Regions from separate parts of the Novosphingobium sp. FG90 genome, predicted to be linked through region 3. Evidence: riboswitches for the same ligand, from Rfam matches in the RefSeq annotation. Region 3 holds a riboswitch; each other region holds the start of a gene.
The links. A riboswitch is a leader RNA that binds a small molecule or an ion and turns the genes downstream of it on or off. The one in region 3 is predicted to bind cobalamin.

Region 1 (7,441 bases), on a different contig from region 3:
GTCTCGTCGAATGCGGGGCCGTGGTAGTCGATCTCCCAGTCGAACGAGATCATGTTCTCCAGGATGTCGGGCAGGAACGGCGTCATCCTCAAGTGCGACCAGTGCGACATATACCGCTCCATCGCCTCGTAAGTGTCGATGTCGCAGCAGTTGGCGAAGTCGAAATCGCCCGAGTGGAAGCGCGTGTGGACGACCTTGCCGTGGCTGTAGTCACGCACCTCGCGGTTGAGATGCGACAGCTTCTTCACCTCCTCGATGAAGAGGTCGATCTTGGCGGGGTCGGCGTCCTTCTTGAACTTCAGCATCACGACGTGACGGATCATCGGTCTCTCCCATGTCGCGCCTGCCTTGCGATTGCTTCGCGAAGGACTCGGCGCCATGGGGGAAGAGTAGCGCGATGTTTTTCGTGCAATGCCTGTCAGATTAAACAGGTGCCCTCATGCGGCGGCATCGAAGCCGAGATCCGCCAGTTCGGCCGCCAGCACCTCGCGCATGCGCGGGGTGGTCCAGTCGTCGGGCGCGAAACAGGCCTCGAGCGCGATCCCTGCGACGGAGGCGATCACGCGGCGCGCCTTGAACAGCACGTCACCCTGCCCGCCCCGCTGCACCAGCATCCGGCGGTAGAGTTCGAGGCTGTGCTCCGCCGCGCCGCGACGCTCCTCCAGATATTCGGGCTCGAGGTGCGCGCGCCCCCAGAACGCGATCCAGACGCGCCAGTTCGCCCTGGATGCATCCGACAGCGGCAGAATCTCCCCGAAACAGTCGAGCAGCGGCAAACCGGCGTCGAAAGCAGCCTGCAGCCTTTCCCGCGCGCGCTCGTTGGCGAGCTGGTAGACGCCGAAGAGCAACTCGTTCTTGTTGCGGAAATAGTGCGAAACGATCGAGGTGCTGCACTCGGTCGCCGCTGCGATCTCGCGGAAGGTCAAGGCGTCGATGCCCCTGTCCGCCACAACGTCGAACGCCACCGACAGGACGAGCGATCGACGCTCCTGCTTGTCGACAATGATCGGCATCGGGTCTCCGGATCGAGTTGCAGGCCTGCTCTTCTCCCCCGCGAGTTCCAGAGGCGGGCGGCATTTGTCAAGATTGCCGCCCCGGCGGTGAACCATTGCGATCCCGCCCCATTGCGTATCAAATCATTGCTGAGCCCACCCTCCAGTTGACGCGGGAGCCGCCGGGGTGTGTGCAAAACCGGTAGAGGCATACCGGCATCGTGCGGCCGGGCAGGTACGCCGCAGGAGAGGAACAAGAGGTGGCCCGTCCCTTCGCACCGCGTTTCGCGGTCTATGTCGCACTCGTGTTCATGCTGCTGGGCGTGCTGCAGCTGGCTGCCAGCCTCGTGTTCTACCAGTCGATCGACCGGCAGACGCTCAATGAGGATCACGCTCGCCGCATCGCCGAACTGCTGGTGGTCAGCGACCGCATCCACTCCGCCGACCCCCGCCTGACCGCGCCGACAATGAGCACCCGCCACCTTGCCGCCGCCGTCGGGAACGGGCCCAGCGTGGCGACGCCCACCTCCGACAAGTCGCTCGTGCGGATCGAGCGACGGATCATCGAGTGGGAGCCTTCGCTGGGCGGACGTTCGCTGCGCCTCGCGATGCAGGGGCCGCCGGGCGGCAAGTGCGACCTCGTCGGCGCGATCCGGCTCGCGGATGGGCACTGGCTCAACTTCCGTTCGCGCGACATCAACGCGATGTGGCCGGTCGCATTGCGCGCGACGGTGCTGACCCTGGCGACGACCGTTGCCTTCCTCGCCATCGGCCTCGTCGCGCTGCACGTCCTGACCCGCCCGCTGCGCCGCATGAGCGACGCGGCCGATGCCATCGGCCACGGCCGGCAAGTGGTCGTCGCCGAAAGCGGCACGCCGGACCTGCGCACGCTCGCGCATTCGATGAACCTCATGCAGGAGCGGATCGCCCGTTTGCTGCAGGACCAGGCCAGGTCGTTCGAGGCGATCAGCCATGATCTGCGCACGCCCCTTTCGCGCCAGAAAGTCGCCGCCGAACTGATCGACGACACAGAACTGGGCAGCGTCATCCTCTCCAGCGTGGACGAGATGGAAGCCTTGCTCGCCTCGCTCCAGCGTTTCCTGCGGGCGCAGCATCTTGATGCACAGGCCGAGACGCTCGACCTCACCGAACTGGTCGCGCATGTGCTGCATCCCTACGGAGCGCGCGCCCGTTTCGACGCCTCCGCCCCGGCCCTCGCCCGGACGTTCCGAGAGCCGCTGGAATTGGCGCTGGCCGCACTGGTTGAAAACGCGATCCAGTTCGGCGGCGAGGCACGGATCGCGATTGGCCGCCACGAGGGCCGCTGGCGCATCGAGATCGCCGATTCCGGCCCGGGCATCCCTTCCGCGTATTTCGAGGCGATTCTCGACCCGTTCTTCCGCCTCGATGCTGCGCGCGCCCGCGACACCAAGGGCTTCGGCCTCGGCATCCCGACCGCCCACCGGCTCATGGTACGCTTCGATGGTCAGCTCTCCTTCGCCGCAGCGCCGGAAGGCGGTCTCATCGCCCGCCTCGACGTGCCCCAGCCGCAGCAGGATTGACGACGATCGTCGTCCCGGACTTGATCCGGGACCGCTGCCGGTCTTTAGATGCGCCATTGCCGCGCGGTGCCACCTGTCGGTGGAACCCTGAGGGCCAACCGTCCCGGACCCCGCCCTCATAAGGGCAGCAGGTCCGCGACGACGAAGAAACATGGAGAGAACGCAAGTGAACTGGTGGACCATCGACGAAACGCATGACCCTGCCCGCTCGAGCTGGGTCGAAGGGGCCAACGGTCACCGCGACTTCCCGGTCCAGAACCTGCCTTTCGGAGTCTTCTCAACGACCGAGGCGACACCCCCCAGGATCGGCGTGGCGATCGGGGACAGCGTGCTCGATCTTTACGCGCTGGCAGCGGCAGGGCTCGTGCCATCCGGCCTCGCACAGATCTGCAGCGACTGCAGCATGGCGCGGCTGATGGCGATCCCCGCCGAAGACCGGCGCGCCCTGCGCCGCGCGCTGTCCGACGTCTTGTGCGACGAGGCACGGCGTCCGCTGGTCGAGCCGATGCTGCACCCCGCCGAAGCCTGCGAACTGCACCTGCCGACCCGCATCGGCGACTACACCGACTTCTACGTGGGCATTCACCATGCCAACAATGTCGGCCGCCAGTTCCGCCCCGACAACCCGCTGCTGCCCAACTACAAGCACGTCCCGATCGGCTACCACGGTCGTGCCTCCTCGATACGCCCCTCGGGTGTTCCGGTGCTTCGCCCCAGCGGTCAGCGCAAACCGCCCGAGGCCCAGGCACCGATGTTCGCGCCGACTGCAAGGCTGGACTACGAGCTGGAGATGGGTGTCTGGATCGGTCGCGGCAATCCTCTGGGCGAGCCTGTGCCGATCGCGAATGCTGCGCAGCATATCGCAGGTTTCTGCCTGCTCAACGACTGGTCGGCGCGTGACGTACAAGGCTGGGAATACCAGCCGCTCGGCCCGTTCCTGTCGAAGAATTTCCACTCGACGATCTCGCCATGGGTGGTCACGCCCGAAGCCCTCGCCCCGTTCCGCGTGGCCCAGCCGCCCCGACCCGAGGGCGACCCGCAGCCCCTCCCCTACCTCAGCGACGCCGATGATCAGGCACACGGCGCCCTCGGCGTCATGCTGCAGGTCCACCTGAGCACACGGGCGATGCGTGAAGCCGGGCTTCCCGTCTTTCGTCTCAGCCATGGTCCGGCAACCAACATGTACTGGACGGTCAATCAGATGGTCGCGCACCACGCCTCGAACGGATGCAACCTGACGCCCGGCGACCTGCTCGGCACCGGCACGATTTCCGCCCCGGAGCGCGAGGGCTTCGGCAGCCTCATGGAGCTGTCGCAAGGCGGCAAGACACCCCTGACTCTGGCCAATGGCGAGACGCGCGCATTCCTCGAGGACGGCGACGAGATCACCATCACCGCCACCGCCTCTGCTGAGGGCTATGTACCCATCGGCTTTGGCGAATGCCGTGCCCGGATCCGCTCGGCGGTCAGTCGAGCGCCTTGATCAGGTCGGCATTGAAGCGCTTGGGGTCCTGTACCTGCGGGCTGTGACCATAATCGGGATAGGTGATGAGCGTCGCGCCGGAAATGCGCGCGGCAGCTTCGCGCGCCAGCTTGGGATAATCGCCCAGCGTCGCTTTCAGCACCGGGTCGGCGCGGGTCTTGCCGATCGCGGTGTTGTCCTTCTCGCCGATCATCAGCACGGTCGGCACCGTGATGCGGCGCAGCTCGTGGACTACCGGTTGGTTGAACACCATGTCCGAAGTCAACGCCTGGCTCCACGCCACGATCGCGCCGTCCTGCCCGGCATACATGGACGCAAGCATGTCCACCCAGCGGTCGTAGTCCGCCCGCCACTGCCCGGCGTAGTACGTGCTCTGCTGGTAGGCCTTGATGCTGTCGCGCGTGGTGCGCAGTTCGGAGGCGTAGAGCTTGTCCACAGTGGTGTTCGGCACCCCCTTGGCGCGCCAGTCCTCCAGCCCCAGCGGGTTGACCAGCACCAGCTTCGAGACGTCGCCTGGATACTGCAGCGCATAGCGCATCGCCAGCATCCCGCCCATCGAGTGCCCGACGATCACCGGCTTGTCGATCTTCAGCCGGGTGAGCAGATCATGCGTGTTCGCCGCCAGTGTATGCAGCCCGTACTGGTAGCGATCGGGCTTGCTGGATTTGCAGAAGCCGACCTGATCGGGCGCGATCACGCGGTAGCCCGCCCCGGAAAGCGCCTTGATCGTCGCGTCCCAGGTGACCGCGCAGAAGTTCTTGCCATGCAGCAGGACCGCCGTGCGCCCGTTCGGCCGGGAGGGCATGACGTCGATATAGGCCATGTCGAGCGTCTGGTTCTGGCTGTTGAAGCCGAAGTGCTGGATCGGCCGCCCGTAGGAGAAGTCCGCCAGCATCGGATCTGCCTGCGCCGGAGTGGCAATCCCGCAGGCTAGAACCATGGCAAGAGCGGCAGAACGCAAGGACGACAAACGACTTCTCCTTCAAGGATTTGAATGCCTAATGTTCGCAGCTGCGAAGGGTTGCCGCAACAGGACACTTGCGCCTCCCCTCACGCCCCGGTATCCGCCGGGAACAAGATCGCGCCGGTGCCCCGCAAGGGGCTTAAAAGGGAAGGCGGTGGGAGTGGCTCGCCACTCGAATCCGCAGCTGTCCCTGCAACTGTAAGCGGCGAGCGCGATGCACATCGCCTGTCCCCAGCGGGACGGGCAGCCACTGAGGCCGGACGCTGCGACATGCGAGGCTTCGGGAAGGCCGTGCATTGATGCGTTGACCCGCGAGCCAGGAGACCTGCCGGCGTCTGGTCGCTCTTGCCTTGGTCCAGGGGATGGCCGCGGCACGGTTCACCGTCTGAGCGACGACACGCATGCGGCCCGGGGCCGCGGCGGAGCAGGTCGCCGGGCGTCTTCGCGCCTGTCCGTCGCCCTGCCCCGCGCTGGCGCGAAAGCGCCGGTACGCCCCACCGCGAGAAGTCGCCGGCGCGGGAGTGAGACCCTTGAGCAAAGTACCCACCACCGTCATCACCGGCTTCCTCGGCGCCGGCAAGACCACGCTGATCCGCCACCTGCTGCAGAACGCCAAGGGCCGCCGCCTCGCCCTCGTCATCAACGAGTTCGGCGACGTCGGCGTCGACAGCGAACTGGTCAAGGGCTGCAACGACGAAGCCTGCCCCGAGGACGACATCCTCGAACTCGCCAATGGCTGCATCTGCTGCACCGTAGCCGACGACTTCCTGCCGACGATGCAGAAGCTGCTGGATCGCGAGACTCCGCCCGACCATATCATCATCGAGACGTCCGGCCTTGCGCTGCCCAAGCCGCTGGTGAAGGCGTTCCAGTGGCCGGATATCCGCACCCGCGCGACGGTGGACGGCGTGATCGCCCTGATCGACGCCGATGCGGTCGCCGCCGGTCGCTTCGCCACGGATGAAGAAGCCCTCGCCGTCGCCCGCGCCGCCGATCCCAACCTCGACCATGACAGCCCGCTGGAGGAACTGTTCGAGGAACAGCTGGGCTGCGCCGACATGGTGGTACTCAACAAGACTGACCTCGTCGATGCGGACGTGCTCGCCGAGGTGGAAAAGACCGTCGCCGCCGAGACGCGCCCCGGCGTCAAGATCGTGCGCGCGGACCACGGCGCGGTGGATATTGCCGCGCTGCTCGGCATCGTCGCGGCGGCCGAGGACGACCTCGACAGCCGCAAGTCGCACATCGACGGCCTCGACGACGATCACGATCATGACGACTTCGACACCTTCATCCTCAACGGCAGCGAAGTGGCCGATCTCGACGCGCTGCTGACGGGCCTGAAGGAGCAGATCGCCGCGCACGACGTGCTGCGCGTGAAGGGCATGGTCGCGCTGGCGGGCAAGCCCAGCCGCCTCGTCCTGCAGGGCGTCGGCCCTCGCATCCAGCACTTCTTCGACCGTGCGTGGAAGACCGAGGAACCGCGCCGCACGCAGCTGGTGGTGATCGGCCAGAAGGGGCTCGATCAGGCCGCCATCGAAACCGCGCTGGCGGGTGTGCTGGGCACAGTCGCAGCCTGATGCACCTGCTCTCCGCCACCCCGGGCACGATCTCCAACGGCGAGGAGGCGATCGACCTCGACCAGCCGCCGGGCGACATCGTCATCCTGACGGTGGCGGACAGCGAACTCGCCTGCTTCGCCAAGGCGGCAGCAGGGCTGCCAGAGGGCGCGCCGAGCGTCCGCCTCGCTAACCTGCTGCAGCTGCGGCATCCCTATTCGGTCGATCTCTACGTCGAGAAGGTCATCGCTCACGCAAAGTTCGTCTGCGTGGTGCTGCTCGGCGGCAAGAGCTACTGGCCCTATGGCATCGACGAGATCGCCCTGATCGCCCGCGAGAAGGGCATCGCCTTCGCCGCCATCGCCGACGGGCGCGAGGATGATCCGACGCTGACGGTCGCCTCCACCCTCCCCGCCGAGACGGTCGAGCACTTGCGCGACTATCTGCGGCAGGGCGGCAGCGCCAATGCCCTGTCGTTCCTGCGCACCGCTGCAAGGCTGATCGGCGAAGACTGCGGCCAGCCCGACGACCCGGTGCCGGTGGCCGATGCCGGGCTCTACCTGCAAGGCGTGGATCGCCCCACGCTGGCGAACCTTCAGGCCTCGTGGCAACCGGACGCGCCGGTCGTGCTGCTGGTGTTCTACCGCGCGTTGATGATCGCGGGCACGCTCGATGCGGTAGACGCGATGGTCGCGGCGCTCCAAGCGCGGGGGCTCAACGTCGCCGCCGTCCATGTCCGCGCGCTACGCGAGCCTTTCGCGATCGACTGGCTCGGAGGCCTGATGGCCGAGATCGCGCCCGACGTGATCGTCAACGCCACCAGCTTCGCGTCCTCATCATCGGGAGAGCCGCGCGTCGGCGGGGTGCTCGAACGCGCCGAC
Region 2 (7,441 bases), on a different contig from region 3:
GCCGGCGATGAAGCCCGCCATCGGCTTCCGGCGCCCGCGCTTGGCTTCGTCCTTGAGGAACTGAGCGGCTTCTTCTTCGGCCGAACCACCGATTTCGCCGATCATGATGATCGACTTGGTGGCTTCGTCCGCGAGGAACAGCTCGAGCATGTCGATGAAGTTGGTGCCGTTGACCGGGTCGCCGCCGATGCCGACAGCCGTGGTCTGGCCGAGGCCTGCCGCGGTGGTCTGGAACACGGCTTCATAGGTCAGCGTGCCCGAGCGCGAGACGACGCCGACCGAACCCTGCGAGAAGATCGAACCGGGCATGATGCCGATCTTGCACTCGTTGGGGGTCAGGACGCCGGGGCAGTTCGGGCCGATCAGGCGCGACTTCGAGCCGGTGAGGGCGCGCTTCACGGGCACCATGTCGAGGACGGGGATGCCCTCGGTGATGCAGATGATCAGTTCCATCTCGGCGTCGATCGCCTCGAGGATGGCGTCGGCGGCACCGAACGGCGGCACGTAGACGCACGATGCGGTGGCGCCGGTGGCCGCCTTGGCTTCGTGGACCGAGTTGTACTGGGGCAGGCCGATATGGGTCTGGCCGCCCTTGCCGGGGGTCACGCCCGCAACCATCTGCGTGCCGTAGTCGAGCGCGGCCTGGGTGTGGAAGCTGCCGGTCGCGCCGGTCATGCCCTGGGTGATGACCTTGGTGTTCTTGTTAACGAGGATCGACATTACGGCTCCTATGAGAAGTCGAAATCTTTAAATTTCGGACGTGACTTACTGTTTCGGTCGGACAGTGCGGCAATTGTACCGCGTAAATTACTTTCGACCTCACGGATGCAGGTCTGGCAGAAGGGGACTTGCCTCGTGTGATCGAAGCTAGTCCCCTGCATTTCCCTCACTCTTTGATTGGGAATGTGAAAAACGACGCTGTCGTTGTCCGCTGTAGGCGAAACGGTCAACAAGATCGTAAATTGCGGACTTTTTCCGCAAGTCACACACTCATCGTGAGGGAAGACGCTCATGCAAGCGTGCCGTCGATGCCCTTGCAGGCAACCAGCAGTTCCTTGACCGCGTCGACCGAAACCTGGAGGTTCGACTTCGCTTCGTCGTCCAGAGCGATCTCGACGACTTCCTCGACGCCGTTCGCGCCGATCACTGCGGGCACGCCGACGTAGAGGCCGTCAACGCCGTACTGGCCATCGACATAAGCCGCGACGGGCAGGATGCGCTTCTGGTCGTTGAGGTAGGCTTCGGCCATGGCGATGCCCGAGGCGGCCGGAGCGTAGAAGGCCGAGCCGGTCTTCAGCAGGCCGACGATCTCGCCGCCGCCCGAACGGGTGCGCTGCACGATCGCGTCGATCTTTTCCTGGGTGGTGCGGCCCATCTTGATGAGGTCCGGAACCGGGATGCCGTTGACGGTCGAGTACTGCACGACCGGGACCATGGTGTCACCGTGGCCGCCGAGCACGAAAGTGTTCACGTCGCGGATCGAGACGCCGAATTCCCATGCGAGGAAGGTCGAGAAGCGGGCCGAGTCCAGAACGCCGGCCATGCCGACGACCTTGTTGTGCGGCAAGCCCGAGAATTCGCGCAGCGCCCAGACCATCGCGTCGAGCGGGTTGGTGATGCAGATCACGAAAGCGTCGGGTGCGTTGGCGGCGATGCCTTCGCCGACCGACTTCATCACCTTGAGGTTGATGCCGAGCAGGTCGTCGCGGCTCATACCGGGCTTGCGGGCGACACCGGCGGTGACGATGATGACGTCTGCACCGGCAATGTCGGCATAGTCGTTGGTGCCGGTGATCTTGGCGTCGAAGCCTTCGACCGGGCCGCACTGCGAGAGGTCGAGAGCCTTGCCCTGCGGCAGACCTTCAGCGACGTCGAACAGGACGATGTCGCCCAGTTCCTTCTGCGCCGCGAGGTGCGCCAGAGTGCCGCCGATGTTGCCGGCGCCGATGAGGGCAATCTTCTTACGAGCCATGATCCGTTCGTGTCCTTCCCGAGGGCGGGATTTCTCGGACTTCAAGGCGGCCTGCGCTAATCCCGCAAATGGCAGGTGCCGGTGTTTGCGGGGCAGGCCCTACGCCCCTTGTCAGGGCATTGCAACCGGCAAAGGGGTGTTTGCGGAACCTTTTATCTGATAATAGTTCGCAATTGCAATAAAGGGGGTAAATTGGCGGAAAATCGCCTGTTTGTTCACCTGTCGGCAATGTTGCGAAAGGGTTGAGCGGCGCTGGGGATGGTATCGAACGGGGATATGGCGAGCGCAAGTCGCTTTGGGTGCGACTCGTCGAAACTCTCATCCTCCCTGTCGCGAAGCGATGGGGAGGGGGGCCGCCGACGCAGTCGGTGGTGGAGGGGGATCGCAACCCACCCCTCCGTCAGTCGCTTCGCGACTGCCACCTCCCCATCGCTGCGCGACAGGGAGGATTAAGCGTTCAACTCGCGAGGCGTTTTGCCAGAGCGGCGGCCATGCGGCGGTCGAGATGGCGGCAGATGCCGAGCCAGCGGGCGCGTGCGGCGGTGTCGCCGCGTTCATGGGCGGCCTCGGCCTCGACACGGGCCTGTTCGGCGGCAGAGAGGCCGTGCCGTGCGAAATGCATGAGGGCTTCGGCAATGCCGGCGTCGATCTCGGCGGCAGGCTTGCTCTCGATGGAGCGCAGGCTGGGGCGCGGGAGAAGGGGGGCGTTGTCGTTGACCGCGCCCAGCGGCGCGCCGGTGCAGAGCACTCCGGCAATGGCCGGCATCGTCCCGTTCATGGCGGCGGCGAAGCGGATGGTCATGGGCGGGTAGTCTCTCTTCTTGGTGGGTGTCGACGGATCAACCCTCTACCCCGGCAGCGATGAACCCATCATGCAGGGATGTGGTTTCTCAAGTCTTGACGATACCACCTAGGGACATTCCCCGGGTGTCTCCGTTGCAATCGATTATCTTCAATTTGCGGGCTGGGCGATCCAGCGGCCGGAGTTCGCGTACTCGGCCTTGACCCCTTGCGAACCCGGCAGATTCCGGGCGGTATAGAGCGAATCCCCGCCACGCTGCTGCACTTCGCTGGAGTAGGCCGGGCTGGGCTGGGCGGGCGCGATCGGGTTGGTCGCCTGCGCGACGGGCTCTGCCCTTGCGGGCTGGGCCGTGCCGAATGCGCGCTGGACTGCGAGCGGGTCCAGCGCCGCTGCAGCGGCGGCGGCATCGGCGCTGTCGTCATGGCGGTGCGGAGCGGCCATCGGCTCGCCGCCGAGGTAGGCAAAGTGGAACGTCGCGGCGCTGCCCGCCGCGCCGCGCAGCGCGTAGAAGCGGTGCGCGCCGATGGTGGACAGGTAATGCAGGCTCGGCGCCCAGTACGGATTTACCTGAACCGTATGATAGTGCGTGGCGAGGCCGACGGGTGTGTAGACGTATCCCGCGAGGGCTTGCCGCGCGACGTTCTCGGCGCGCTCCCAGAACATGCGCTGGGGGCGGCGGGCGAGCGAGCCATCGCAGGTGAACGAGAACTGGCAGCCTGTCGAACGCTCGGAACCTTCGTAGACGACGCCGCAGACGGTCTTGGGATAGGCCGGGTGCGCCATGCGGTTGAGCACGACCTGTGCCACCGCGCGCTGGCCTGCGTCGGGCTCGCTGGCGGCTTCGTAGTAGATCGCGGCGGTCATGCACTGCAGGGCGCGGGTGCGGTCCACGCCGGAGTTGTCGATGTAGATCGGCCGCGCGGTCGGGAGCGGGCCGGAGACGCTGTCGTCGGCATCGGAGCGGATGCCTTCGCCGACCTGCAGCGGGGCCTTCTCGGCTTCGAGGTAGTAGAAGGCCGAGCCGGGGAAGCTGGCGCCCGCCTGCTCGAAAGGCATCGGCAGCGCTTCGGCATCGGGCCGCGCGGCGTCGGCGATGGCGAAGCTGTCCCATCCCTCCGGCGCGGCGAAGGCGGGAAGGGCGACGGCGGCAAGGGCGGTGACCGCGAAAGTCCAGCGGCGGCGCAGGACGACCGGGCGGTGCCCGATAGAGCGGGCGCGGCGCGGGTAGCGGCCGACGAAATCGCGCGGGCGTTCGAATGGAGCGCTCTGCGAATCCATCACCGGCGCCGGGGCGGCGTGTGGTCCGGGACTGGATGGGGCAGGGCTCACTCGGTTCCTTTCGGCCGCAATTCGGCAGCACCGGCCTAGCCTGTGTCCGGTGCGTGTGCATCCGGGCATTCCGGGCCGTCCCGTTGCGGTACAGCCACGCTCTGTACGCTTAAGGGCTTAAGATTTTGCGAGAGAGACGCCTGCGCTTGCCAACCCCTGTATGCCGCACTATCCGCGCGGTTACGTCATGGGTTGCCCGCAAGGGCCTAAGAGGGAAGCCGGGTGCGAATACCGGCGCTGCCCCCGCAACTGTGACCGGGGAGGCCGCCTCCACCATGCCACTGGCCCGTATGAGGGCCGGGAAGGCGGATGGCGCGACTGACGATCCGGGAGCCAGGAGACCTGCCCGAGACGGTCGTTCCGCAGCCGGACGGGGTTCTTCCGGATGCAGCGAGTGTGACGCGCCATGAGGAAGGCGCGCATGCCTCCGCCGTGAACGGCACAAGCACGTTCAAAGGTTCGGAGGACATATGAAGTATCTGTTTCTGCTCGGCACCGCGCTTGCGGTGAGCGCGCCTGCGATGGCGCAAGACGTTGTCGAGACTAACGCTGCCCGGTTGCCGGAAAACGAGCGTACAAACATCACCGTCACCGCCACGCGCGAGCCTACTCCGATCACCCAGGTCGGCCAGTCGGTCAGCGTCGTCACCCGCGACGAGATCGAGCGCACGCAGGCGACCACCGCGACCGACGTGCTCGCGCGCATCCCCGGCGTTTCGACCGTACAGTCGGGCGGCTTCGGCCAGCCCGCGAGCGTCTTCGTGCGCGGCGCCGAGAACGCGCAGTCGCTGGTGCTGATCGACGGTGTGCGCATCAACGATCCCGGCGACGTCGGCGGCGGCTTCGACTTCGGCGCGCTGCCGATCGGCCAGTTCGACCGCGTCGAGGTCGTGCGCGGTTCCTCGGGCGTGCTGTGGGGCAGCCGCGCGGTGGGCGGCGTCATCAACTTCATCACCGCCCGCCCGACCGAGCAGTGGACCGCGCGCGGCCAGGCCGAGTATGGCTGGCGCGACCGCAAGCAGGCGAGCGTCTCGGCGGCGGGTCTCGTCGGCCCGGTCGGCCTGACGCTGGGCGGCAACTGGCTCAAGGGCGACGGCTTCTCGGCCTTCAACGAGCGCCGCGGCGCCACCGAGAAGGACGGCTTCGAGAGCAAGAGCGCCAATGCCCGCGCCTCGATCGAGTTCGCGCCCGGCCTCTCGGCCGATGCGGGAGGCTTCTACACCAAGGCGAACTACGACTACGACAACACCGGCGCCGATGCCCTCAACGTGGGGCTCAAGCGCGATACGCTGGGTTATGCGAACTTGCGCTATGCGGGCCTCGACGGAAGGCTGAACGCACGCGTCGGCTATGGCATCAACGACACGCGCCGCATCTCCGACGACGCCGTCTTCGGCCCCTACACCACCAACGGCCGCACCGAGCGCTTCGAGGGCCAGGTCAGCTTCGCGCCCATCGAGCAGGCGAGCGTGCTGGTCGGCGGCGAGACCGAGAAGCAGAAGTTCGACGACAACTACGGATCGAAGGATTCGACAACCATCGACAGCCTGTTCGGCAACCTGACGCTGCGCCCGCTTTCCGGGCTGACGCTGAACGGCGGCTTGCGCTACGATGACAACTCGGACTTCGGCGACCGCACGACCTTCGCCGCCAACGGCGCCTGGGTGATCGGCGGCGGCGACAGCGCCCCGGTGCTGCGCGCCAGCTATGGCGAGGGCTTCAAGGCGCCGTCGCTCTACCAGCTCTACACCAATGCCGGCTTCCGCGCGCTCGACCCCGAGACGTCGAAGAGCTGGGATGTGGGCATCGAGCAGCCTTTCGCGGAAGGCACCGGGCGCTTCACGGTGACCTATTTCGACCGCAAGACGAAGAACCTGATCGACTACGACCTTGCAAACTGGAACTATTACAACGTCGGCCGGTCGCGGGCGCAGGGCGTGGAACTGGGAATGCAGGTGACGAACTGGCAGGGCTTCGACGTGAACCTTGCCTATACCTACCTCGATGCCACCAACGAGGACACCGGTGCGCGGCTGGCGCGTCGGCCGAAAAGCAACCTCTACGCCAGCATCGACAAGGCCTGGGCGGTCGGCCTGAAGCTGGGCGCGGACCTGCGGGTCGGCGGCGGGCGCTACGACGACACCGCGAACACGCAGTATGTCGACGGCAATGTGGTGGTGGGCTTGCGCGGCGCCTTTGCAGTGACGCAGAACGTCGAGGTCTATGGCCGCATCGAGAACCTGTTCGACGAGCATTACGAAGTGGTGCGCACTTACGGCACGCCGGGGCGCTCGGCTTATGCCGGCATTCGCGTGAAGATGTGACGAGGCGTGCTGTTCCCGGCGCGTGCCGTCCCGGACGAGTTCCGGGACCGGTTGCCGTGGACAGCCTTCGTTACGAAGGAACGGCGCGTCCGGAGCGCGACTCTGTCCCCCTGACGAAGAGGGGGTCGGGCCGGGCCGCCGGGACGGCCGCCGCAGCGCTGCTTCTGTCGCTGGCGGGGTGCCAGCCCTGGGCCGATCCGCCGGTCGAGGGCGCGGTGCGTCCGCGCATCGTCTCGCTCAACCCCTGTACCGACGCGGTGCTGGCCGAGGTGACGTCTCCGGGGCAGCTGCTGGCGATCTCGCACTACAGCCACGATCCGTCCGCCAGTTCGATGGACCTTGCCCGCGCCGCCCGGTTCGGCGAGGTGTCCGACGCGGTCGAGGACGTCGCCGCGCTCGAACCGGACGTGGTGGTGGCCAGCACTTTCCTCCCGCCCGCCACGGCGCAGGCCCTGCGCGACCTGGGGCTGACCGTGGTGCAGGAGGCGCAGCCTTCCGATCTCGCCGAAGCGCTCGCCCAAGTCCGGCGTCTGGCCCGGCTGGCGGGCAACCGTTCGGAGGGAGAGGAACTGGCGGAGCGTATCGAACATGCCGTATCCCGCGCCGCGCCGCCGCGCGGGAGTGTGCCGGTTCCGGCCCTGCTGTGGCAGTCGGGCGGCATCGTCGCGGGCGATCACACGCTGATCGCCGACCTCATGGCCCGTGCCGGGTTCATCAATGCCGCCGCCGCTCGCGGTCTCTCCCAGGCGGACTATCTGCCGCTGGAGCGGGTGGTGGCGGATCCGCCGCGCGTCGTCTTCACCGTCGGTTCGCCTGCCGCAGAGGAGGACAGGATGCTGCGCCATCCCGCACTGGCGCAAGTCGCGGGGATGATCCGCGTGCCGCTCGATCGCTCGCTGATGTGGTGCGGCGGGCCGACGATCCCGAAAGCGCTGGCGCGGTTCGCACAAGTGAGACGATCCTTCGAAAAGCCCCGCACAACCGCAGGTCGTAATCCGTGAACCGCCGCCTCAT
Region 3 (7,441 bases):
CGACAACATCGCGCTGTTCTGGCGTGCGGACCGTCCGGCAAAGGCCGGGCAGCGCCGCGATTTCGCCTATCGGCTGACCTGGACGTCCAAGGACCCGACCATCGATGGCGGCTCACGCTGCGTCGATATTTTCGAAGGCCCCGGCGGCAGTCCGGGTTCGCCGCCGCTGGAAGGCGTGCGCAAGTTCGTGTTCGATTTCTCCGGTCCCGCGCTGGCAGGCCTCGACCGGACCAGCGGCGTCACGCCCGATACCGACTTGCCCAAGGCTGCGGTGGTTTCCGCCGTAGCCTATCCGGTGGCGCGCTCGGACGGGCGCTGGCGGGCGATGATCGACGTGCGATCCGCCGCCCTGACTCAGCCCCAATTCCGACTTTTCCTCAAGCGCGGCAACTCCGCGCTCAGTGAGACCGTTATCAAGGCCATTGAAACGTGAGTGCGACGCCGATGAACCATTCGCCGATGCTTCCGGCCGAATCGCCCATGGCGATGCCGATCCAGAACTTGTGGGGCAATCCGCCCGGCGCGCGTGAGGTGAAGACCGCGCCGCACGGGATGCTGGTCAAGCGCCTGCTGCTGCTCGCGCTCACCGCCGCCATCGGCCTCGCCGCATCGAGCACGGTGCGCATGGAACTCTCGCGCGACGGGCTCGACTGGGTCGAAGCGCTGCTGCTGGTGTTCTTCGTGCCGCTGTTCTGCTGGATCTCGTTCGGCTTCGTCACCGCGACGATGGGCTTCCTCAAGCTCATCACCGGCGAGCATCCCGGCTTCACCGCGCTGCCGAGCCCCGCGTCCAGCCTGCGCCACAAGACCGCCGTGCTGATGCCGGTCTACAACGAGGGCGTCGAGGAAGTCTTCGCGCGCGTGCGCGCCATGGCCTACTCGATTGCCGAAGCCGGCGGCGCGCCGTGGATCGACTTCTTCATCCTTAGCGATTCCAACCCCTTCCACGGCAAGCGCGAGGAAGCGGCCTGGCACGAACTGGCAGACCACGCGCCGATCAAGATCTACTACCGCCGCCGCGAGAAGAACATCGCCCGCAAGCCCGGCAACATCGCCGAATGGGTCAAGCGTTTCGGCGGCGCCTACGAGAACATGCTGATCCTCGACGCCGACTCGATGATGAGCGGCGAGACGATAGTGGGCATGGCCTCGATCATGGAAGAGCGCCCCTCGATCGGCCTTCTCCAGACGGTGCCGATGATCACCAACGCGCGCACGCTGTTCCAGCGCTGGATGCAGTTCGCGAGCGAGGCCTACGGCCCCATCGCCAGCGCCGGACTGCTGTGGTGGTCGGGCTCGGAGGCCAACTTCTGGGGCCATAACGCGATCGTGCGCACCCGCGCCTTCGCCGAGGCTTGCGGCTTGCCCGAGCTTCCCGGAAAGGCCCCGTTCGGCGGCGATATCCTGAGCCACGACATGCTGGAATCCGCCCTGCTGCGTCGCCGTGGCTGGGCCGTCCACATGGTGATGATCGGCGGTTCCTACGAGGAATTCCCGCCCACGATCATCGACATGGCGATCCGCGACCGCCGCTGGATGCAGGGCAACCTGCAGCATCTCCAGCTCCTCGGCGCATCGGGCCTGCACTGGGCGAGCCGCCTGCACCTGCTGATCGGCGCCTCGGCCTACCTCACTTCGCCGGGCTGGCTGCTGCTGATCCTGACGATGATCGGCCAGGTCGCGACGCATGGCGATGGCGGCTTCGTCACCCTCGCCCCGCCAAGCGTGCTGGCGCTGACGGTCATGCTGCTGTTCGGCCCGAAGATCATGGGCCTGATCTGGGTCCTGGCCGATGGCGAGCGGCGGCGCAGCTTTGGCGGCGGCTTCGCGGCCGTGCGCTCGGTCCTGCTGGAGACGGCGCTGGCGATGCTGCTCGCGCCGATCACCATGGTGACGCAGACCAAGGCGCTGCTCGGCCTGCTGCTGGGCATATCGGCGGGCTGGAACACCCAGACCCGCGATGCCCGCCGCATCACCATACGCGAAGTCCTGCCTGACCTTCGCGAGCACCTGCTGCTGGGCGCGGCGCTGACCGCGACGGCATTCCTCGACACCACGACGGCGATCTGGCTCTTGCCGATCATCGTCGGCCTGTTCCTTTCGCCCTGGCTCATCAGCCTGTCGTCGAGCGAGAACCTCGGCGACAAGGCGGACGCGGCCAAGGTTTTCCGCGTGCCCGAACCCGGCATCGTCGAGGCGAGCGAATATCCCCGCAAGGCCCCCGAAGGCCTCGCCGAAGGTCAGTCGGTGGTCGAGGCCTGAACGAAAAACCGCGCCGCCGCCTGTGGAGCGGACGGAAAGTAGCCATGCATGTAGCTCGCCGTGAGCGAGCCTAGGCGATAGAGCGCTTCCCCGTCCCGCCCCTCCGGCGTCTCGGCGCGGGCGGCCGGGGCAAGCCCGGTTTCCAGCCGCGAGTAATGGAAGGTGTGCCCGCGCAGCGTCCCTCCCGGCAGCACGACGCGCTGCATGCCGAGCGCGGCGAAGCGCCGCTGCATCGTGGCATGACCGTCCACCAGGCCGAGCAGTTCGGCGCGATTTCCCTCTACGTCGGACAGCGATGAACAAGCGTAGAGCATCCCCCCGCACTCGGCGAGAATCGGCTTGTGTGCCGCATGATGCGCGCGGACCGCTTCCAGCATCGGCGTATTGGCGGCAAGCGTCTCCAGATGCAGTTCCGGATAGCCACCCGGCAGCCAGATCGCCTCGCAATCCGGCAATAGCGCGTCGTGGAGCGGTGAGAAGAAGGCAAGCTCCGCGCCCGCCCGCTCCAACCATTCCAGATTGGCGCGGTAGATGAAGGCGAACGCCTCGTCCCGAGCGATGGCGATACGCAACCCCGACAGATCCGGACCGTCCTGCCCGGCCTCGGGCACCGGGAAACTGACCGGCGGCGGCAGGTGCAGCACATCGTCAGGCAACAGGCTCGCCGCCCTATCCAGCCGCGTGTCGAGGTCCATAACCTCCGCCGCCTGCACCAGTCCGAGGTGGCGTTCCGGCAGCGTCACACCAGCCTCGCGCGGAAATGCGCCCAGCCACTTCACGGACTTAGGCATGCCGCGCTCCAGCAATTCCGCATGCCGCGCGCTGCCTACACGGTTGGCGATCACCGCATGGACCTCCAGCCCTGACCGGTAGGTCGCAAGTCCATGGACCAGGGCGCCGAACGTCTGCGCCATCGCCGATCCGTCGACCACGGCCAGCACCGGAAGGCCAAATCGCTGGGCGAGGTCGGCAGCGCTGGGGTCACCGTCGAACAGGCCCATCGCGCCTTCGACGAGGATCAGGTCGGCATCGCAGGCCGCTTCGTGCAGGAGGGCGCGGCACTGCGCCTCTCCGCACATGAACAGGTCGAGCTGATGGACCGGCGCACCGCTCGCGACTTCGAGCACCATGGGGTCGAGGAAGTCGGGTCCGACCTTGAAAACGCGCACTTTTCTGCCCGCATTGCGGTGCCTTCGGGCCAATGCCGCGGTCACCAGCGTCTTGCCCTGACCCGAGGACGGGGCGCTTATCAGGTATGCCGGGCAGGCGGGGGCATCGTCTTGGCGGAGAGTGTCCATCGGCCTTGCACCTATGGTTTCCCGCAGGTCCGCGCAAGCATTGGCCTCTTGCACAGTGACCCGGCGCACGATACTTGCCGCGTCGCGACAGGTTCCCCGCGAGGGGATTGAAAGGGAACGCGGGTGAAATACCCGGGCTGCCCCTGCAACTGTAAGCGGAGAGCCGTTCGACCACATGCCATTGGGGGCGCAAACCCCTGAGAAGGCGGCCGAAATAGGCGATGACCCGTGAGCCAGGAGACCTGCCCGTCGCCGTCGTTCTTCGACCGGACAGGGTGTGCCGGACGGACGGGGGAAGTGCATTCCTCGCGCAACGACAGCCATCGTTCCGGCGGCCTGAGGGGGCTTGCGGGAGGTGTTGCGCTGCCTGTCCGCGCCCACTGTCCCAATATCCTTCACCGGCCGACGGAGCACCGCCGTTCGCATGAAGGAATACAAGTGAAACAGTATCTTACGACCACCGCAGCCACCATCGTACTGATCGCCTCGGCCTCTCCGGCGCTCGCCGACACAGCGGCACCCAACGATACCACAACGGCACCTGGCGATACCCTGGACGCCGCCGGGCAGGCCGACAACATCCTCGTCAGCGCGCTTCGCACCCCCGTCGCGATCGAGCGCGTCTCCGCCACCGTGACCGTGCTGGGCGAGCCCGCGATCGTCGCCCTGCAGCCCATCGCCCTGACCGATGCCCTGCTGCGCACACCGGGCGTCTCGATGTCCCGCAACGGCGGCTACGGCACCACCACCTCGCTGCGCATCCGCGGCGCCGATGCGGGCGAGACCGTCATGGTGATCGACGGCATGCGCCTGTCCGACCCCTCGGCGACGGCGGGCGGCTACGGCTTCTCCAACCTGCTGCTCGACGACGTCGACCGGATTGAGATCCTGCGCGGGCCGCAGTCGATCCTGTGGGGCAGCGACGCGACCGGCGGTGTCGTCAACGTGCGCACCCGGCGCCCGACCGAGCCGCTCGAAGGCAGCTTCGCGGTGGAGGCCGGAACCCACGACACCGTCTCCGCCCGCGCGGGCGTGGGCGGCACCTCGGACCTCATCGACTGGCGCCTCTCCGCCTCGCGCTTCACCACCGACGGTATCTCCGCCCGGGCGAACGGGACCGAGGCCGACGGTTTCCAGCGCAGCGCCGCCAGCGGCACCGTCACGGTGCGCGTCGCCCCCGGCGTCAGCCTCGACCTGCGCGGCTACTGGGCCGACGGGAGGAACGATTTCGACGGCACTTCGGGCGACACCCTCGCTTATGGCACCACGAAGGAATGGTCGGGCTACGCGGGCCTCAACTTCGCGCTGCTGGACGGCAAGCTCGTCAACCGCGTCGCGGTGCTGCAGAACGTCACCGACCGGGAGAACTTCGACCCCACCCGCTCGATCCGCGCGATCACCTTCGACGCGCACGGCCGCCTGCGCCGTTACGAGTACCAGGGCACCTACACCTTCAGCGACGCGATCCAGGCCGTGTTCGGCGCCGAGCGCGAGGAACAGCGGATGACCACCGCCTCGCCGACGAACTCCGCCACGCCCTATACGCTGACGCCCTACTCGGTGGACATGGACAGCCTCTACGCCGAACTGCGCGTGAGCCCGGTCAAGGGCCTCACCCTCGACGGCGGCGCACGCTACGATCACCAGTCGCGCTTCGGCGGGCAGACCGTGTGGAGCGCGGGCGCGGCCTATACCCCCAACGAAGGCGCCACGGTGCTGCGCGCCAGCTATGACGAGGGTTTCAAGGCGCCCTCGCTCTACCAGATGTACAGCACATACGGCACCGCCGACCTCGCCCCGCAGAAGGCGAAGGGCTGGGAAGTGGGCGCCGAGCAGAACTTCGGCGAGGCGCTGCGCCTTACCGCCACCTGGTTCCAGCGCGATACCGACAACCTGATCGACTTCGCCTACTGCCCCACCAGCGGCACGCTCCCGGCGGCCTGTTACATCCCCGGCACCGAGACCAGCCGCTTCGGCTATTACGCGAACGTCAAGACGGCGAAGGCCAGCGGCCTCGAACTCGCCGCGTCGGCGAAGCTGGGCGTACTGTTCGCACAGGGCAACTACAGCTGGACCCGCGCCGAGGACCGCACCGAAGGTTCTTCCACTTACGGCCGCCAGCTGCAGCGCGTACCGCGCCACATGGCCAATGCCGAAGCGGGCATCGACCTGCCGCAAGGGCTTCGCGCCAGCGTCGCGGCGCGCTACTCGGGCGAGACCTTCAACGCCGCCACCGGCACCGCGAAGCTGGACGACTACTGGCTGATCGACTTCCGCGCGCAAGTGCGGGTCAAGGAGAACCTGATGCTGCAAGGCCGCGTCGAGAACCTGACCGACAAGGACTACCAGACGGCGGCGGGATATTCCGCGCTGGGACGGACGATCTACCTCGGCGTGCGCAGCCGGTTCTGATGACAGGCCCGTCCCTCCTCATGCGGGGCTATCGGATATGGAACCTTCTTATCCGCCCCGCCCGTCACCCTGAACTTGTTTCAGGGTCCATCGCGCCTCGTACCCGGTGCTTTGTCGCAGCAAACCGAGCGGGCCGTTGGCGACATCAGGCCTCCGGCAACACGGCCCGATGGATCCTGAAACAAGTTCAGGATGACGGGGAGGAACGGAAACCTTCCATGCGAAACCCTTGGCCCCCAAGGAAAACACCCCCATGCTGACCTCCGTACCCCCCGGCCCTTCGGTGGTCGTCTGCAACACCTGCCGCCACACCGCCGACGCCCGCGAGGACGAGACCGGCCAGCGGGGCGGCGCTCTGCTCGAAACGGCGATGCGCAGCGTTCAGGCCGCCGACCCCGAACTGCAGGGCGTCCAGATCCAGGCCATGCCCTGCCTCTTCGCCTGCAGCCGCCACTGCACCGTCCACATCCGCGCGCCCGGCAAGGTCGGCTACGTGCTGGGCGACTTCACGCCCGACGAGGACGCCGCCCGCGCGATCCTCGAATATGCCGCGCGCCACGCCGAAAGCGAGCACGGCCGCGTGCCCTTCAAGGAATGGCCGCAAGGCGTGAAGGGCCACTTCATCACCCGCACGCCCCCGGAAGGCTACGTCTGCACATGACCCGTTTCGCCGATTCCGCCTCCTTCGCCGCCGCCCTTGCCGCTCTGCCCGAAGCCGACGCAGCCAGCCGCACCGCCGCGCTGCACCGTCAGGCCCGCCTCACCAAGCCGACCGGCGCGCTCGGCCGACTGGAGGACATCGCGGTGTTCATGGCCGGGTGGCAAGGCTGCGAACGGCCCGAGGTGGACCCGGTGCAGGCGGTCGTTTTCGCGGGCAATCACGGCGTCACCGCGCAGGGCGTCAGCGCCTATCCGCCCGAAGTCACCGTGCAGATGGTCGCCAACTTCGAGGCGGGCGGCGCGGCGATCAACGCACTGACGGCGGCCTGCGGCGCGCGGCTTTCGGTGGTGGCGCTCGATCTCGACCGGCCGACCGGCGACATCACCCGCGAGGCGGCGATGAGCGAGGAGGAATGCCTCGACGCCCTTAACCGGGGCGCCGCCGCGCTGGGCGCCGATACCCGGCTGCTGCTGGTGGGCGAGATGGGCATCGGCAACACCACGCCCGCCACCGCGCTCTGCGCCGCCGTGCTGGGCGGCTCCGCGCAGGACTGGATCGGACGCGGCACCGGGATCGACGACCTCGGCCTGTCGCGCAAGGCGGTGGCGGTGGAGGCGGCCGTGGCGCTGCATTCCGGCGCCGCCATCGACGCCTTCGAAACGCTGCGCCTTCTCGGCGGGCGCGAGATCGCCGCGATGGCGGGGGCGATCCTCGCCGCGCGGCTGGCGCGGGTGCCGGTGCTGCTCGACGGCTTCATCGCCTCGGCCGCGATCCTGCCGCTGGTGCGCGCCAACCCGCGCTTCCCCGA
Region 4 (7,441 bases), on a different contig from region 3:
CGGGGAACTTCGCCATCTCCACGATGCGCGCGTGGATTTCATCGGGCGCGAGGCGGGGCTTGGCCGGGACCGGATCGAGGCATTCGATCGAGAGCTGGGGGTCGGTCTCATTCGCCCAGTCGTACATGCGATAGCGCAGGTACATGCCGCGCGCGGCCGGGTCGATCGGCGCCCAGTGGCCATCGTAGCCGGAAGGGCGCTCGGCGCTGAAGATGATCGAGAAGTCCTCGCCTAGCCCGATCCCGAGATCGTTGGTGTCCAGTTCGTTGTGCCCGTTCGGGCGCGGCATTTCGTCCACGGTGCCCGACAGCGCCGCCTGGGTGGTGAACGAGAGGATGCGGCAGGTCCCGCGATTGCCCGAGACCCGGTAGGTCAGGTCGCCACGGATCGGCGACTGGACGTAGATGTCGTCGGGATTGGGCTGCAGCGTGTAGACGGGGTTCCACAAAGGCGCCCAGTCCGGATGTTCCGCGTCGGCATGGAAGTACATGAAGTAGGCGTAGGACAGGCTCGTCATCGTCTGGCGATAGACGTCGGCCCGATAGGCGGCGTCTTCGGGGCGCCAGGTGTCCTTGAGGTTGGCGACCGCGCCTTCGAGGTCGCCCAGCAACGCCAGGATATCGGATGGTTGTTGGGGCGCCATGCCTCTCGCTCTCCCGTTGATTCTTTTAGATAGCATATACTATCTATCGCTGCGGCAAAGCGGATAACCGTAACTGCAACCGATCGCTTGCGCCATCGCCGGGGCGTCGGGGTGCTGCAGACACTTCAGCGGCGACGACTTGTTCAGGGCGCTTCGCTTGCTGTCCGGACCTTATTGAGAAGATCCGGATATCATATCGGGTTCAGCGAGAAGGGTGGGGCGCCGGGCCAGCTGACCGCACACGCAATCCCGCAGGCACGAAGTTTGCCTACTTCGGCCGTTTTCTCGCCGACCGATCGAGCGGTGAATCCTTCTGGCTTTGCCTCAGCGCCCCGCACCGGTCCTGCGAAAACCACCATGGTGCCAGATGTAGGCAGGCTGTGCGAATTGTGGCCGGTCCAAATGCGAGATACGGAGCGTCATTGGCCGGTTCTGGAGCTGATCAATGACGTGTCGCGCGATGCGGCATTGCGCCGATATCGATTGGTCATGCGTCGCCATCCGATCACGATGCCGGACAGCGACATGACGATGCCGAATGCGGAGAGCAGCCACATAAGGGGATCGCGCAGAATACGGTTGCGCAGCAGGACGGGCAGGTCGAACCCATGGAGTGCGTTGAACAGCCAGCGGTAGCTTCGTCCGTTTGCATTCTGCTGGCTCAACAACGCACCGGTTGTTCGATCGATCGTCACCCATGTCCGGTCGGCATCGGCGAAGACGACACGGACTACGGGAAGCGGGCGGTCGCGGCCGTGGGAGTACCAATAGATATCCGGCTCGGTAAGGACCGAACTGCTTTCTATGGGCATGCCGGGCAGCAGGCGCCGTGCATTTTCGATCAGGTCGCCCTGCGTGAAGCGAATGGGGCGGCCGTCCGGATGGACGATTTCTTTCCGCCCGGAGGCGCTGGTGAGCGTGATCACCGCGCGTCCTCCGATCCAGGCGAATTGCGCTTCGCTCGCGGTGTCTGATCGTGCACCAAGTGTGTCCATCTCCGGCGCAGGGAAGTCGGCTCCTTCATGGGCGGCGTAGAGAGCCGGACCTCCTGAATTTCCGTTACGGGCAAACCATTCGAACGGGTTGGCCGAAAGCCATCCGCTGAACACCCAGGTGATGGCGAAAATCCCGCCTGCGAGGCCGGTGACGTGATGCCATTTCATCCATCCGCTATAAGGACTTGTCGACCCGTTCCTGTAGCGCCGCCGCAGCCGAATACGCAGGATGCCGATCCAAAGGCCGGAGATGCCCACGACCATGGCGATCCCGGAAATCCATAGGACCACCTGCCGCCAGACCGCCCCGTCGCGCCGAATTTCGGTCAGATAGATCCAGTGAGGGACGGCACCGATCCAGTTCCATATCCGTTCCCGCGCAGTGGTGTTCTGCACGACTTCCCCGCTTGAGGAAGAGACGTATAGTTGTGTCCGCTCCTCATCGGTCAGGGATACCTTCCACAGTGGACGTGCCCATGCGAATCCCTGAGCGACCGTCCACTGGTCATCGGCGATCTTCTCGACATGGGCGACGGGAAGGCCATGGGCGAAGCGTCTCGCGGCCACAACGGCCGATGTCGCATCCGGGGCGGAAAGCAGGTGGCCATCGACGGCGGACAAGGCGATGCGACGAGTATCGCCCGTGATCCGCCAGACCGGTTCGCCGGCAGCCATGTCCAGGACAAGCTCCTTGGGGAAATGCGCCTGCTTCGCCCGGCGCAGCGCTTCCGTAGGGCCGAGCTTTACTCGGTTCCAGTCGATCGGGGCGCCACCCGCCAACCGCTCCGCGTCAGTCAGCCTGGGGTAGGGTACGTACATCATGACGATGCCCGATACGAACCATAGTGCGAACAGAAGGCAGGTGGCGATACCGAACCAGCGGTGACTCCAGTAGAGCCACCGCAGGCCGGTCTTGATCCATTTGCGCGTCACGGCCTTACAGGCTCATGTCGAGCCGCAGATCGAAGCGGCGCGGCGCGCCGAGCAGCCATTGCGAGGAATTGCTGCCGATCGAATAGACCTTGTCGAAGATGTTACTGACCCGTCCATCGACTGCGACCTTGTTACTGATCGTCCAGCGCAAGCCGAGGTCGATCACTTCATAGCCAGGCACGCGCAGCGTATTGGCGTTGTCGGTCCAGCGCGGCGCGACGAAGCGGGCGGATATTCGCCCCTGCAGCGAATCCATGAATCGCCAGTTGGCGGAAATGCTTGCGGTCTTCGTCGGAATGCCCGGCGGCGTATTGCCGGCACGGTCGATGACGACGCCGTTCACCACTTCGCCGAACTCCTTGAACCGCGCCTTGAGCACCGTGCCGTTGGCCTCGATGCCGAAGGCTTCGGCCAGTTGGAGCGCCAGCGTCGCCTCGATCCCCTGAGAGGTGCGCTTGCCAACCTGCTGGGTGACGAGACGGTTTTCCGGGTCAGGTGTCAGCAGGCGGCGCTTCTCGATATCGAACAGCGCGATCGAGGCTGATCCGCGTCCTTTCAGGAACCGCTGCTTGATGCCGACCTCGAACTGGCGCGCGGGCGAGAGGCCGAAATCCTTCTGTGCGTTTGACGTGGTGACAAGCGCGCTGATGGGATCGGTGCCGACCGTGAAGGAACCGTAGACCGAAGTATCAGGCATCGGGTAGACCACCAGCCCGACCCGGCCTGCGGTGCTGTGATAGGAACGCTTGAAGCTGTTCGCGGGCGCACGGGCATCGATCCGTTCCAGATCGTACCAGTCCTGCCGGAATCCACCGACCAGTGACACCCATTCACGCAGTTCCAACTGGTCCTCCATGAACATAGAATACTGCGTGGCCCGCGTCCGGAAACCGAGCGTAGTGGGAACGGGGGTGATGAAGGCGCCCGGCTTGAAGTCGAAAGGATCGATCGCCGAACTGCCGCCGTAGGGAGAATTGTTGACGTGACGGAACTTGATGCGGTTTACGTCGAAGCCGATCAGCAGGCTGTTCCGGACCGACCCGCCCAGCGGGGTGCGGATCGTGATGTCGCCGCGATTGCCGATCTGATCCTGCCGGTGGATGATGTTGAGATAGTCGCTGCGTGTGACAAGCCCTGTCGTGGGAGAGAAGCGGTAGCTTTCCGCATTTAGCCAGTCGCGATCGGAACTCAGGTAATAGGCCACGTTGCGCAACGTGACTGCATCCGATGCCTGCCATTCGCCGGTCAGCCGCGTCCAGCTGTCGCGGAAATGGTCTTGGCTGTTGGCGATGTTGAAGTTGATGAAGCGGAAACGCTTGTCGTATCGCCCCTCGTTCAACGGCGTGCCGAAGTAGGGCAGGATTTCGACGTCACCGTAGTCGGAAGCCAGGGTGAAGCTGAGCCTGGGTGTCGCATCCCATCGCAGGGCGCCGGAGATAGCAAGGTTACGGTTGTCGCTATTGCGGTCCAGCCAGCCGTCGGATCGGGTGGCGCTGGCGCTCAGGCGATAGGAAAGGCCGCCGCCGATTGGACCGCCCACATCGCCTGCGACCTGCATGGCATTGTCCGAGCCATAGGCTACACGCGCATTCATGACGGTGCGATCCGTGACCGGCTTCTTCATGATGACGTTGACCGCGCCGCCGATCGCACCCTCTCCCGATATGACCGAACTGGGGCCGCGCAGTACGTCTATGCGCTCCACCGTCCACGGATCGACGGGGAAAGTCAGCGTGCCGGAGGCCACGAACAGGCGCGTCCCGTCCACCAGAAGTTGCACGGATCCCTGACCGGCAAACCCGCGTGCGGCCAATGCGGTGTTGCCGTTACCCGGCGCGCCCTGGAAGGTGATGCCGGTGGCCCGACTGACCGCCTCCTGAATCGAAATGTCGCCGCGTGCACGGATCGCATCGCCGTCGAGCACCTCTATGCTGGCGGGCGTCTCGAAGACCGTCAGCCCGAGGCGACTGCCGCTGCTCCTGGTATCGAGGCTGGTTTCCGCCCGCAATCCGGTGACCAGGATAGTATCCGCTGAATCCGCCTCTTCGGCGCGGGCAGCAGATGAAAGCGCGATCAGGCTGGCTACCGCGCAAAGTGTGTACTTGGAAATCCTCATGTTGAAACAGGCCCAGTCCGGCGTCATCGACGTCTGGCGAGGGCGTCCGCGCGAACGGTCGGCCCATGCGACGACACGACGCCCCCGGCGCCGTCGCTTGGGTCGATGCGGCCCTTACCGCACATGCGTCGCTCAGACGGATTTCACCGTGCCTCGGCCATCCCCTGGACAAGGGCAAGAGCGACCGGACGCTGGCAGGTCTCCTGGCTTGCGGGTCATCGCTCGATGCACGGCCTTCCCAGGCCTCGCAGGAGTTAGCGTCCGGCCCAGTGGCTGCGACAGGGCACTTTTGGCCTGCCGCGAATATGCATCGCGCTCACCGCTCACAGTTGCAGGGACAGCCTCGGATTCAAGGGGCAAGCCCCTCTCACCGCGTTCCCTTTTAAGCTCCTCTCGGAACACCAACGCGATCGTATCCCTCCGGGAAGCCCGGAAGGACGAGGGGGTACTAAGCGACGGGACGCGGGCTGGCAAGTGTCATCGCAAGCCGTCTGTATGGATGCCGGCGGCTTGCGATGACGGTGGACCGGATCAGAACCTGCGGCTGATACTGACGATGAAGGTGCGTGGCTCACCCGGCGTGGTCCGTGTCAACGATCCTGTCGGGAAATAGCGCTTGTTCAGGACGTTGCGGACGTTGGCCTGAGCGGACCATTCGCCGAAGGAGTAGAAGACGGCGCCGTCGACCAGCGTATAGGCCTTGAGGAGAAAGGGCGCGGTCGCACCGGTGACGGCCGAGGCGGTGCTGGCCATGCGATCGCCCTCGTGATGCACGCCCACACCGGCGCCAAGGTTCGCGAGCGCACCTTCCTGGATGGTATAGCGCGCCCAGATATTTGCGATGTAGCGGGGGATCGAGCCCAGCCTCGAGCCGACCTGCAGACGGTTGTCGGCGGTGACCCTGGCGTCCAGATACGTGAATGCGCCCGTAAATTCCACGCCGGGCATTGGCCGCCATCCGGCTTCCGCCTCAACGCCTCGGGTGCGTTGCTCTCCGGTCAGCACGTAGACGTTGGGAATGACCGCGTCGGCTGTGGCCACGTTGGTACGGGTCAGTTCGAAGACGGTAAACATGCCGGTCAGCGAACCGTCCTTGCGGGCCAGCTTGATCCCGGCTTCGTAGTTGACTCCTCGCTCAGGCGGGAGGCTGGAACCGTCGGCAGCGCGATAGGTGCCTTGAGGATTGAAGGACTTGGCGTAATTTGCATAGAGCGAAATCCAGTCGCTCAGTGCCACGGTAACGCCTGCGCGGGGGCTGAAGGCATCGTCGCTGACCTTGGGATTGGCCGTACCGTTGTTGATCACCCGGCTCGTCGCCCTGTCCCAGCGGCCGCCGATCGTCACAGTCAGGGCGTCGCCCAGCTTCACGTGGTCCTGCAGATAGAAGCCCCGCTGACGGGTGCGGCTAGCGTAAGTGGTGGAGGGAACGGCGGGGTTGTGCGTGCTCAGCGTGCCGTAGACTGGCTCGTAGAGATCCAGTTCGTAAGGCATGCTGGAGTCATAGAGATTGAAGTTGCTCGCGGAGCGCCAGCCATAATCGATGCCCATCAGGACATAGTGGTTCAGCAGTCCGGTATCGAACCGCGCGCTTGCATTGGTGTCGACACGGAAGTAGCGGCCGTTCTCGGAATAAGGGCCGTAAAATGCCCGGCGTACACGTCGATAGTCGGGGGATATGCCGGTGATGAAAAGCCAGTTGTCCCAGGAATTGTGAAAGTCCTGATAACGAAGCGACTGGTGGATCGCGATCGCCTCGCTGAACCTGTGATCGAAGACGTAGCCGAGACTCCAGTAGTCGTTGTCCTGCACGGCGGGATATTCCGCATCGTTGATCGACAGCTTGATGTCGATCGGTCCGTTGGGATTGGGCAGGGCGGTGCCATAGGCGGTAGTCGGCGACCACGGATTGATATGATCGTCCACGTAACGGCCGAGCAGCGTCAGCGTGGTAGCTGTACCCGGCGTCCAGGTCAGAGCCGGGGCTAGGAATATCCGGCGCTGCCCTGATGCATTTACGAAGAAATCCTGATCCCGATAAACAGCGCTAAGCCGTGCCAGCAGTGTCCCGCTGGAGTTGAGCGGCGCGTTGGCGTCGATCGTCAGTTCCTTGAAGTCATAGGCCCCCCCGGCAATGCTGAGGTCGAGGAAGGCATTTTTCTCCGGGCGTTTGCTCACCAGATTGACGATGCCGGAGATCGGGCCTTGCCCGAACAGGCCAGAGGCAGGGCCTTTGACCACCTCGACACGGCCAAGCGCTGATATTTCCGAGGTCGCGTAACCGGTGTCGTCGAGCAGGCCATCGAGGTATGTGGCACCACTACTGGCATTGAAGCCGCGGATGTTGAAGCCGTCGAAGAAGCCGTAATTGTTGGAGCGTGATACGCCCGCCACGTTGTAGAGCGCCTCGGAAATCCGGCGTACCCCCTGGTCGCTGAGCAATTCCTGCGGCAGGATCGAGATAGGCTGGATGTTTTCCAGCATTGGAATTTCAGCCTTGGCAGCGACCGGGGCGGCAAGCAACTGCGTCGTGACGATGATGTCCTGCCGCTCGGCGGCATCATCGCCAGCGGCATCGTTCGCCCGTGCCTGACAAGCCGCACTGCTCACGACGACGGCCGCCGCAACAGCGACGATCAACCCATGGTATGACGTTCTCATTATCGTTCCCCCGGTATATGCGGGGACGCCGGTAATTAAGATACGAATGATTCGCAATAGCAACAAAAAGGAAGGATGGCAGGAGTTCATACCCTC

Region 1: it holds a riboswitch for cobalamin, as region 3 does, so the genes downstream of both, cobW (cobalamin biosynthesis protein CobW) here and ACODRZ_RS04735 (TonB-dependent receptor plug domain-containing protein) in region 3, are expected to answer to the same signal.
Region 2: it holds a riboswitch for cobalamin, as region 3 does, so the genes downstream of both, ACODRZ_RS20245 (TonB-dependent receptor plug domain-containing protein) here and ACODRZ_RS04735 (TonB-dependent receptor plug domain-containing protein) in region 3, are expected to answer to the same signal.
Region 4: it holds a riboswitch for cobalamin, as region 3 does, so the genes downstream of both, ACODRZ_RS08005 (TonB-dependent receptor) here and ACODRZ_RS04735 (TonB-dependent receptor plug domain-containing protein) in region 3, are expected to answer to the same signal.

Annotation. Positions count from the first base shown of each region.
Region 1 covers NZ_JBMDIO010000011.1:66,002-73,442, reverse strand. Annotated here, with positions in the region: gene ACODRZ_RS12195 (Dabb family protein) at 1-323, opposite strand, end outside; gene ACODRZ_RS12190 (TetR/AcrR family transcriptional regulator) at 438-1,013, opposite strand; gene ACODRZ_RS12185 (sensor histidine kinase) at 1,253-2,554, shown strand; gene fahA (fumarylacetoacetase) at 2,706-4,037, shown strand; gene ACODRZ_RS12175 (alpha/beta fold hydrolase) at 4,021-5,007, opposite strand; cobalamin riboswitch at 5,106-5,348, shown strand; gene cobW (cobalamin biosynthesis protein CobW) at 5,532-6,581, shown strand; gene cobN (cobaltochelatase subunit CobN) at 6,581-7,441, shown strand, end outside.
Region 2 covers NZ_JBMDIO010000029.1:12,957-20,397, reverse strand. Annotated here, with positions in the region: gene sucD (succinate--CoA ligase subunit alpha) at 1-720, opposite strand, end outside; gene mdh (malate dehydrogenase) at 1,010-1,972, opposite strand; gene ACODRZ_RS20255 (hypothetical protein) at 2,430-2,774, opposite strand; gene ACODRZ_RS20250 (cell wall hydrolase) at 2,925-4,052, opposite strand; cobalamin riboswitch at 4,276-4,467, shown strand; gene ACODRZ_RS20245 (TonB-dependent receptor plug domain-containing protein) at 4,574-6,427, shown strand; gene ACODRZ_RS20240 (ABC transporter substrate-binding protein) at 6,484-7,428, shown strand; gene ACODRZ_RS20235 (FecCD family ABC transporter permease) at 7,425-7,441, shown strand, end outside.
Region 3 covers NZ_JBMDIO010000003.1:289,841-297,281, reverse strand. Annotated here, with positions in the region: gene ACODRZ_RS04750 (OpgD/OpgG family glucan biosynthesis protein) at 1-433, shown strand, start outside; gene mdoH (glucans biosynthesis glucosyltransferase MdoH) at 445-2,262, shown strand; gene ACODRZ_RS04740 (cobyrinic acid a,c-diamide synthase CobB) at 2,241-3,560, opposite strand; cobalamin riboswitch at 3,633-3,824, shown strand; gene ACODRZ_RS04735 (TonB-dependent receptor plug domain-containing protein) at 3,999-5,972, shown strand; gene ACODRZ_RS04730 (DUF1636 domain-containing protein) at 6,226-6,633, shown strand; gene cobT (nicotinate-nucleotide--dimethylbenzimidazole phosphoribosyltransferase) at 6,630-7,441, shown strand, end outside.
Region 4 covers NZ_JBMDIO010000006.1:176,126-183,566, reverse strand. Annotated here, with positions in the region: gene ACODRZ_RS08015 (hypothetical protein) at 1-643, opposite strand, end outside; gene ACODRZ_RS08010 (PepSY domain-containing protein) at 1,063-2,571, opposite strand; gene ACODRZ_RS08005 (TonB-dependent receptor) at 2,576-4,687, opposite strand; cobalamin riboswitch at 4,864-5,106, opposite strand; gene ACODRZ_RS08000 (TonB-dependent siderophore receptor) at 5,219-7,345, opposite strand.